Regions from separate parts of the Paenibacillus crassostreae genome, predicted to be linked through region 4. Evidence: riboswitches for the same ligand, from Rfam matches in the RefSeq annotation. Region 4 holds a riboswitch; each other region holds the start of a gene.

Region 1 (2,204 bases), 1.7 Mb from region 4:
ATGAAAGGATAGAGTATTTTCTCAAGTGGACGTGAAATATGCATCCCTGCAGCAAGTAGAACTCCGAGACTAACGGATAGCATAAAACCTACGGCAATTTCCTCTAAAGTAGCGATTAAATGTCTTCCAATTAAGAGATATCTGTTCTCATATAACGCAAGTGCAATGGATGTGGGGGCAGGAATAATGAAGGAATGTACCCAATCAAGACGAACTACTGATTCCCAAGTAATGATGAGCAGTAGTACAAGTAGTAGAAACCATCCATAATCGTGTACCCAGCGTTTAGAAAGTGGTCTTCTCATGTAATTGTCGCTCCAAATCCCGTCTCAATTGTATAAATTGAGGGTTATAGTTCATTTCATAATGTCTAGGTCTAGGCAAATCGACAATGATCTCTTCTACACCCTGAGTACTATCTTTGGCCATAATATAGATTCGATCACTTAATAGAATGGCTTCTTCTAGATCATGCGTGATGAAGAGAACTGTTTTTTTCAGATCCTCCCATATCTCCAATAGCCAGCGATGCATCTCTCTCTTTGTCATGGCGTCAAGTGAGCCAAAGGGTTCATCCAATAACAACAGGTCTTGCCCTGTTAGAAGTGTTCTTAGAAGAGCAACACGTTGTCGCATGCCACCAGATAATTCATTGGGATAGGATTGTTCATGATTATCAAGTCCAAACTGTTTTAAAGCTACTTGGATTTTTGTAATAAAGTCCTTTTTATCACCACGGTTAGGTTGCTGATTAAGTTCCCAAGGTAGTAGGCAATTGTCTAGAACGGTTCTCCAGGGTAACAGTAGATCCTTTTGAGGCATGTAGGCTGCTTTTCCTAACCGATATTGTACCTTTTCACCATGTATTCGTATGTCTCCGCTAAGAGGCGCCAGGAGTCCGGCAATAAGCTTGAGGAGAGTACTCTTACCCGAACCGCTAATTCCAATTAGTGATACGAACTCCCCTGCACGTACATCCATAGATAATCCTTGAATCAAAGGTGTACTACATGTTTGAGTAAAAGAGAAATTTAAATCATGTAATGAGAAAATCGCTATCAACTCCTCACTTTCTGTAAACAAATAAGACCCAACCATTCCGTAAGGGAATAATTGGGCCGAAAATTCCATTCAAGCAATAACTGCGTGAGCGAAAGGATTCCGTTCCACTTCCCTCCGCTGGTATAATCCAGATCAGGTTCCAAGGGTCCGGAACTTCAAGTTCCATCTCAGTCGTTAGACTCCCCTAGTGAAATACAAAGGTCTTATTAAATTTATAATGCATCTAATATAACATAACTTACAAAAATATGTATAATATTTTTTTATTCGAAGGGTTAAGTCCAATACCAGTAGAAGCTGTCTCGATCCCAAGCAGCTCTTCCACCATGTAATTTCTTAAAAGCCTTTTTAACATCCTTTGCAATGGATGAATTACCATGTTCATTAACGTATATATACTGTTCACCGAAATGTTCTGAAATATGAGTAACTGCTTCGGTTTGTAGTAATTTGCCAGAGGACTTTACTTCGTTATACATCCACTCGGCAATTTGATCTGCTGACCATTCCATGTTGATCACTCCTTGTACATTGATATTACCTCAGTAGATAAGCGAGTACAATAAAAAATGCAGCTTAGCCTAAAAAGTAGGTTAGCTGCATTTTTTATTATTGTAACATTCTTATTAACTATACCAGCCCCAGATGAAGATGAATAAGGAACCGAAAATGGTGACTAGACCCACGAATAATGCATAGGCAATATTAATGTAAAGTTCCTTCTTGGTACTAGCTAATTCATTAATATGCATAAATACAAATAGCTGTAGTGAGGCCTGAATAATGGCCGTTACCGTTAGAATTCCAATTTTAGAAGCAATGGGAATGTCGAGCAGGACGGTTAAGGCAACAGCAGAAAGGACGAGGGATGAAAGATAGCCGATTACATGGCGAATTGGAAATAACTGTCTTATCATGTCACATCAGTCCTTTCAAGTAAACGAAGCTAAAGATAAAGATCCAAACGACGTCTAGGAAATGCCAGTAAAGAGAGAATATAAAGGACTTGTTAGTAGTAGCTAACGTTAAGCCCTGTCTCTTGACTTGAATTAATATTGCTATTCCCCACAACAGACCAAATCCTACGTGAGCACCATGCGTTCCTAATAACACGAATAATGCGGATACGAATGCGCTAGTCG
Region 2 (2,204 bases), 2.1 Mb from region 4:
GTTTTTGGTGAATTAGGCGATGCGGTTGTACGAATATGTGACACGGTCAAGATGACTGACATTCTGACAGAAATGCTCCGCGAGGATCCTGATTTATTCTCAGATAATGAACCTTTAAGTCAACATATGAAACAGCTATTTGATAACTAACAAGGAAGAAGGATGAGGTAGATGAGTGATTTGAAGTGGTTAGAAGATTGGTACGAGAGTCATTGTGATGATGCATGGGAGCATATTCATGTAATAAAGATCGAATCGATCGATACCCCTGGGTGGAGAGTAACGGTACCAATACTTGAGACTGAATTAGCGGGGAAGGAATTAAATGAGATCATTATAGATCGGGATGATCATGATTGGGTAAGATGCTGGATCAAAGATGGACAGTTTGAAGGTGCGGGCGGATTAAGAAATTTAGAAGAAATGATCCACCTTTTTAAAGAATGGGCAGAAGGTTAACGCAAGGAAGTCAAAGGATCAGGAGATGATTTGCAATGGGTTTAACTGACTCTTTCCTGTCGATAGAATCCTTGATGTGGTTATTTCTAGCGGTATTTATGATCCATGATCTAGAAGAAATCATATTTGTTGAATCCTGGATGAAGAAGAACTTCCCTAGAATTAATAGGTTCATACCAATGATTGCGAGGAAATTAGTCAAGAACATGTCAGAAGTGAAATCATCTCAGTTTGCGGTTGCTGTCTTCGTGGAGTTCATCGTTTTTATACCCATAACTTATTGGGCAGTTGAGCAGAATCACTATGTTCTATTCGTTGGGTGTAATGCCCTGATGTTGGTCCATGTATTTACTCATGTAGCACAATCCTTGGTTGTGAAATCGTACACTCCGGGAGTAGTGACAGCGCTAATCATGATCTTACCTTATTCGGGATATTTGTTTTATAGAATGATCAACGAAGATCTAGTTACCCTACAAGAGGTGTTGCGATATGCACCGACAGGACTATTTGTACTTCCGCTAGTGCTACTAGGACATAAGGTAGGTAAGTTCGTGATCCGAGAATGATCTGCTACTGCAAACAGCAACGTCCTGTATATACAGTAAGTAATAAAGTTTTGTTAGATTGGGAATGTCATTGTTCCCATTTATGTGTTAATATGGATTCAATTGAATACGATTGATCACTAGGGGTGCTATTTAGCTGAGACGGATGTGTTTGATTCCAAACCCTTTGAACCTGATCTGGATTATACCAGCGTAGGGAAGTGAGCTTGAAAGATTTAGTTATGATAGCTTTGTGTACATTTATTTGTCTGCATTCTATGAACTATTGATATTAGGCCGCCTTCTATGCTGAAGGTGGCTTTTTGTTTTTTCTGATAATTCAGTAATGTGTCTGAAGAAAAAATGGAAGGGAGTGTAATGAGGGTGCGAGAATTGCATGTGATTTCGAATGGTCAGTCTGAGTTAGAACACTTTGCAAGGGTAGCGGCACTTATTCATCCCTATGTGACAGCCTTTCACTTGCGGGAGAAAACGAGTCAGGCACTGGAGTTATGGAAGGGAGTGATGGCTTTAAGAACGAGTGGAGTACCTCTTAGTAAAGTGATTATTAACGACCGAGTTGATGTAGCATGCGCGTCTGGCGTAGGGGGTGTTCAGTTAAACTACCAAAGCTTGGAGGTGTGGGCAGTCAGAAATGCTTTCGCCAATATGCGTATAGGACGTTCAGTTCATGATGTTCAAGAAGCAGAACAGATGAGTTATCAAGGGGCTGATTATCTAATATATGGACATATATTCCCAACAGATTCTAAGCCAGGACAGCTAGCCAGAGGAACGAAGGCATTAGAAGAAGTTGTAAAAAGAGTGCGTGTTCCAGTCATCGCGATTGGTGGGATTAAACCTGAAAATGTGCAGCAGATTATGGTAACTGGAGCAGCAGGGATTGCAGTCCTATCTGGAATTACAGCTGCAGACAACCCATTACAGTCAGCGAAGAATTACCGCGATGCTTTAGACATTTAATCAAATGCTTCCGATGCTAGTTTTTCGAGGTTACTCAAGATGTACATGCACAAAAACTTTTAGGAGGGTATTCGTCATGGTGAGAAAAGCGGATGTCATTATAGTGGGTGGGGGAGTGATAGGAAGTTCGATCGCTTATTATATGTCAGCAAGAGGGATGAAAGTTATTCTATTGGAACGAGATCGTCTAGGAAGCCAAGCATCGAATGCGGC
Region 3 (2,204 bases), 370 kb from region 4:
AACCAATCATCGCCGCTCCAATGGCAGAGGTGATATGATCATAACCTGGTGCAATATCTGTCGTTAGGGGTCCCAATGTATAAAAAGGGGCCTCTTTACAGATTTCAAGCTGCTTATCCATATTTTCTTTTATTAAATGCATGGGTACATGACCAGGACCTTCTACCATCACCTGAACATCATGCTTCCAAGCGATACTCGTCAATTCACCCAGTGTTGCCAGTTCCGCGAATTGTGCCTCATCATTTGCATCTGCGATAGATCCTGGACGCAGACCATCTCCTAATGAAAAAGAGACATCGTACATTTTCATAATTTCACAGATATCCTCAAAATGCGTATAGAGAAAGTTCTCTTGATGGTGAGCAAGACACCATGCAGCCATTATTGACCCACCTCGGGATACAATCCCTGTCATCCGATTAGCGGTCAATGGAATATATCGAAGTAACACGCCTGCATGGATTGTGAAATAATCCACACCCTGTTCTGCTTGCTCGATTAAGGTATCTCTATACACTTCCCACGTCAAATCCTCGGCTTTGCCATTTACCTTTTCTAAAGCTTGATATATGGGTACCGTACCAATAGGAACCGGAGAATTGCGAATAATCCATTCTCGAGTTGTATGAATATTCTTGCCTGTGGACAGATCCATAATATTATCTGCACCCCAACGGGTAGCCCACCTCATCTTTTCGACTTCTTCCTCTATGGAAGAAGTCACAGCTGAATTCCCTATGTTTGCGTTAATCTTCACTAGGAAGTTACGCCCAATGATCATGGGCTCGCTTTCGGGGTGATTGATGTTAGCTGGGATGATCGCCCTCCCCCGAGCAACCTCATCTCTGACAAATTCCGGTGTAACGTTCTCCCGGATAGCGACGTACTCCATTTCTGTTGTGATCAGACCCTTACGCGCGTAATGCATTTGAGTCACATTTCTAGCCCTTCTTGCTCTTAAGGGTTGTCGCTGTAGAGCTGGAAACACTTCCGCTAAAGATTCGCCTCGTGTTTGTCCATTATCTTCAGGTTGTACCGTTCTGCCTTCATATGCCTCTACGTCTCCCCGTCCCTCAATCCAAGCTAAACGATTCGGTTGCAACCCTAAGCGTATGTCAGTATGAATCTCCGAGTCAGTATAAGCACCGCTGGTATCATAGACACGTACAGGTGCATTCTGCTCTTCTCCAGATAATCCCCGAGTCGTACTGAGCGTTATCTCACGCATTGGTACTTGAATGTCTGTACGCGAACCCTTTACATAAACTTTTTTACTTCCCGGAAAAGCCGACAGGTTGATTTCACTCTTCTTCATTTCGCTTGACATTTCATATCCTCCTAGTAAGGTGATTTGATCAAGCGGAGCAAATTCTATGTGCCAAGCATAAACGCCTTCGGCGTCCTTATAAGGACGGTAAGTGTTTAAGCGAGAAATATAAGACATAAAGTATAGCGTAAAACTTATACTTTCTTATATTTAAAAAAGACTGCATCTAAGAAAGAGGCAGTCTTTAAGTACACAAATAGAACTCCAATTCCTCCGCTGGCATTACCCAGATCAGGTTTGACGGTCGATAGTTATATTCTATCCTCTCAGCCTGGCACACCAAGCTCCCGTTACTATTTAATTGTTAAATATTGTATATCAACATAGTCGTGAAAATCAAGTAAATTATTTGGATTAAACTTCTAACGCTTTTTTCAATTCCTCAGAAGAAGCTTCCCACCACTCTTCATTACGGGTAATCAGCAGGTTCTTGAGCGCTCTCTTCTCCCCTACATTCAATTCATCCAATATAATCTTACGCTTTAAGGCTGCATCCAGCTTATTAACGTGATCTGCCAGAATTTTATATCCTCTACGCGCTTCTGTATCGATCCACATCTCGCAAGCTGTCGCTCCACCATAGAGTTGACCTTCTGGTGTACGATCTACCGCCACCCAGACTACCCATACTTGACGACCATTAGGAACATCCTCACGGTTCATAGAGAATTTAATCCCTTTCTCCACTTTACTCTTCGCATGAATCGCACCGACATCCACCTTAGCTTCACCTTGGTCAATGATGACAGGTGATACACTGTTTAGGTCAATCGAGCCCGCTCCAAAACCTGTATGTTTACTTTTGCTACTTACAATATTCAGGGCAATCTGTTTCTTGCCACTTGGTTGGTTGTTATCCATTCTATTATTATCC
Region 4 (2,204 bases):
GTGTACATTCCATTCTTGCCTGCGAATTAGGTTATAAAGAGAAAGCATATGAAATGTATCTACGTACTTCTCGCCTAGATCTAGACAACTATAATAACGATACGGAAGATGGCTGTCATACAACAAGTATGGCTGGTACTTGGATGTCTGTTGTTCATGGTTTTGGGGGACTACGTGTTCAGAATGGCGTTCTACATTTAAATCCATTCAATCCTGGTCATTGGAAATCCTTCTCATTCAAAGTGATGTTCCGTAGTTCTCGCCTAAAAGTTACAGTTAGCGAACACGATGTGACCGTTTTGAACGAGACGGAAGCACCAGCAAATGTCAATGTTTATGGAAATGATTATACGGTTAATGGATTGAGCCACATCCAAATCAGTATTTAATAGCCTATATTAGAAGACCCCCATACTCCGCGATCGCGGGATGTGGGGGTCTTTCTCGTTCGACTTACTATGTATAATACTTCATGCGATCCATTCCCTTTGCTTACCACCCTTTTCTTGATAAAGAATACGTGTAATGTGAACGTCAAGAATGCCATAATTGGGATCCTTTGGTCCGTCGAACCACTCTTTCAAATCATCATTCCAGACTTTTTCCTTTAAACTATCATTCGTACTGATTGAACAGGTACCTTCGATCTCCAAACTATCTTTTGTTCCACCGATTTCATACCCGAGAAGCAAGGATATATTAGGATTATTCTTCAGTTCTTCTACTTTATGTGTTCTCAGATCGGTCGCCAAATGTAGGCTCAAACCTTCATTAAACAGTACCATATATCTCTGTTTCGGTTTATTTCCTTCAATCGTAGCCAATGAACAAATCTTATTTCGGTCTAAAATCTTTGTTATTTCTTGCTCAATCATTGTTTTTTCCATAGGTCTATTATTCACCTTTCTTTTACTAGGAATCAATTTCATATCATTTATTATGCCCACCATCTTACTTATAAACCGTCCCTTGAACAAGTGCCTACTGGACACTATCACCGTAGTGGATTATAATTCATATAGAAACGCTTAACTTTATATGTACCAGGGGTGCTGGAATTGGCTGGCTGAGATTGTGTCCCTCTAGACACTGACCCTTATACCTGATCTGGATAATGCCAGCGTAGGAACGTAACCGATATGATACAGCCATATCTATATTGCGCCTACATGCGTCCCGATTACGGGACGCTTTTTTTGTCGAATACAAATAGGACTTATTTAGCTCATGGTCCACCAAAGGAGAGAGAAAGAAGAATGAGAAACCGGAAAGGAATAACTTCACTTCTAATCAGCTTGCTATTAATTGTAGTAGTTGGTTGCGGGAGTAACCAGAATGACCAGGCTTCAAAGCCTAGTAATCAGTCCAAATCTACAACAGAAGGAACGTCAACAGAGTCCAAGCCGTTAAAAGATGTTAAAATTGTGTTGGACTGGACGCCTAATACGAATCACACTGGACTTTATGTAGCGAAGGATCAGGGATATTATGAAGAGGAAGGATTGAACGTAGAGATCATTCAACCGGGTGAAGGTGGCGCTGATACGATGGTTGCCTCAGGGACTGTTCCCTTCGGAATCGGGTATCAAGAGAGCGTGACACAAGCAAGAACACAAGATGTCCCGCTGGTCTCTATCGCAGCAATTATCCAACATAATACTTCCGGTTTCGCAGCACCTGTAGACCGCAATATTAAATCACCTAAGGATTTTGAAGGTAAAAACTATGGTGGATGGGGCTCACCTGTAGAAGAAGCCGTGATGGGTTCCATCATGGAGGCTGAAGATGCGAATGTCTCAGAGGTTAGTATGATCAATATGGGTAATGCTGATTTCTTCACAGCGGTTAAACGTGATATCGATTTCGCATGGATCTTCTATGCATGGACAGGTATTGAAGCCGAACTTCGCAATGAACCACTCGATATGCTATATGTTAAAGATTATTCTGATGAGCTAGATTATTATACACCTGTTATTGTCACGAACGAGAAGCAGATCCAGGAGGATCCTGAACTCATAAAATCCTTCCTTAAGGCAACAGCTAAAGGCTATCAACTAGCTATAAATAATCCAGAAGAAGCTGCCAATATTCTTATTGCCTCCGTTCCTGAGTTAGACAAGGATCTAGTCTTAGCAAGTCAGAAATGGCTTAGTCCACGTTATACAGATGATGCTCCTCGTTGGGGTGAACAAAAAGCTTCC

The links. Region 4 has a riboswitch for thiamine pyrophosphate ahead of LPB68_RS09805 (ABC transporter substrate-binding protein). Riboswitches for the same ligand answer to the same signal wherever they lie in the genome.
Region 1: linked by a shared signal. The riboswitch ahead of LPB68_RS17500 (ABC transporter ATP-binding protein) and the one ahead of LPB68_RS09805 (ABC transporter substrate-binding protein) in region 4 are both predicted to bind thiamine pyrophosphate.
Region 2: linked by a shared signal. The riboswitch ahead of LPB68_RS19265 (thiamine phosphate synthase) and the one ahead of LPB68_RS09805 (ABC transporter substrate-binding protein) in region 4 are both predicted to bind thiamine pyrophosphate.
Region 3: linked by a shared signal. The riboswitch ahead of thiC (phosphomethylpyrimidine synthase ThiC) and the one ahead of LPB68_RS09805 (ABC transporter substrate-binding protein) in region 4 are both predicted to bind thiamine pyrophosphate.

The regions. Positions count from the first base shown of each region.
Region 1 is NZ_CP017770.1:3,799,769-3,801,972, forward strand. Features, by position in the region: gene LPB68_RS17495 (ABC transporter permease) at 1-305, opposite strand, end outside; gene LPB68_RS17500 (ABC transporter ATP-binding protein) at 286-1,131, opposite strand; TPP riboswitch at 1,155-1,258, opposite strand; gene LPB68_RS17505 (DUF6953 family protein) at 1,338-1,574, opposite strand; gene qoxD (cytochrome aa3 quinol oxidase subunit IV) at 1,689-1,979, opposite strand; gene qoxC (cytochrome aa3 quinol oxidase subunit III) at 1,981-2,204, opposite strand, start outside.
Region 2 is NZ_CP017770.1:4,167,214-4,169,417, forward strand. Features, by position in the region: gene LPB68_RS19250 (AAC(3) family N-acetyltransferase) at 1-150, shown strand, start outside; gene LPB68_RS19255 (immunity 53 family protein) at 172-459, shown strand; gene LPB68_RS19260 (HXXEE domain-containing protein) at 495-1,028, shown strand; TPP riboswitch at 1,140-1,244, shown strand; gene LPB68_RS19265 (thiamine phosphate synthase) at 1,386-1,991, shown strand; gene thiO (glycine oxidase ThiO) at 2,068-2,204, shown strand, end outside.
Region 3 is NZ_CP017770.1:2,463,005-2,465,208, forward strand. Features, by position in the region: gene thiC (phosphomethylpyrimidine synthase ThiC) at 1-1,330, opposite strand, end outside; TPP riboswitch at 1,522-1,631, opposite strand; gene LPB68_RS11460 (YwhD family protein) at 1,685-2,191, opposite strand.
Region 4 is NZ_CP017770.1:2,088,743-2,090,946, forward strand. Features, by position in the region: gene LPB68_RS09795 (glycoside hydrolase family 65 protein) at 1-389, shown strand, start outside; gene LPB68_RS09800 (pyridoxamine 5'-phosphate oxidase family protein) at 471-887, opposite strand; TPP riboswitch at 1,036-1,146, shown strand; gene LPB68_RS09805 (ABC transporter substrate-binding protein) at 1,257-2,204, shown strand, end outside.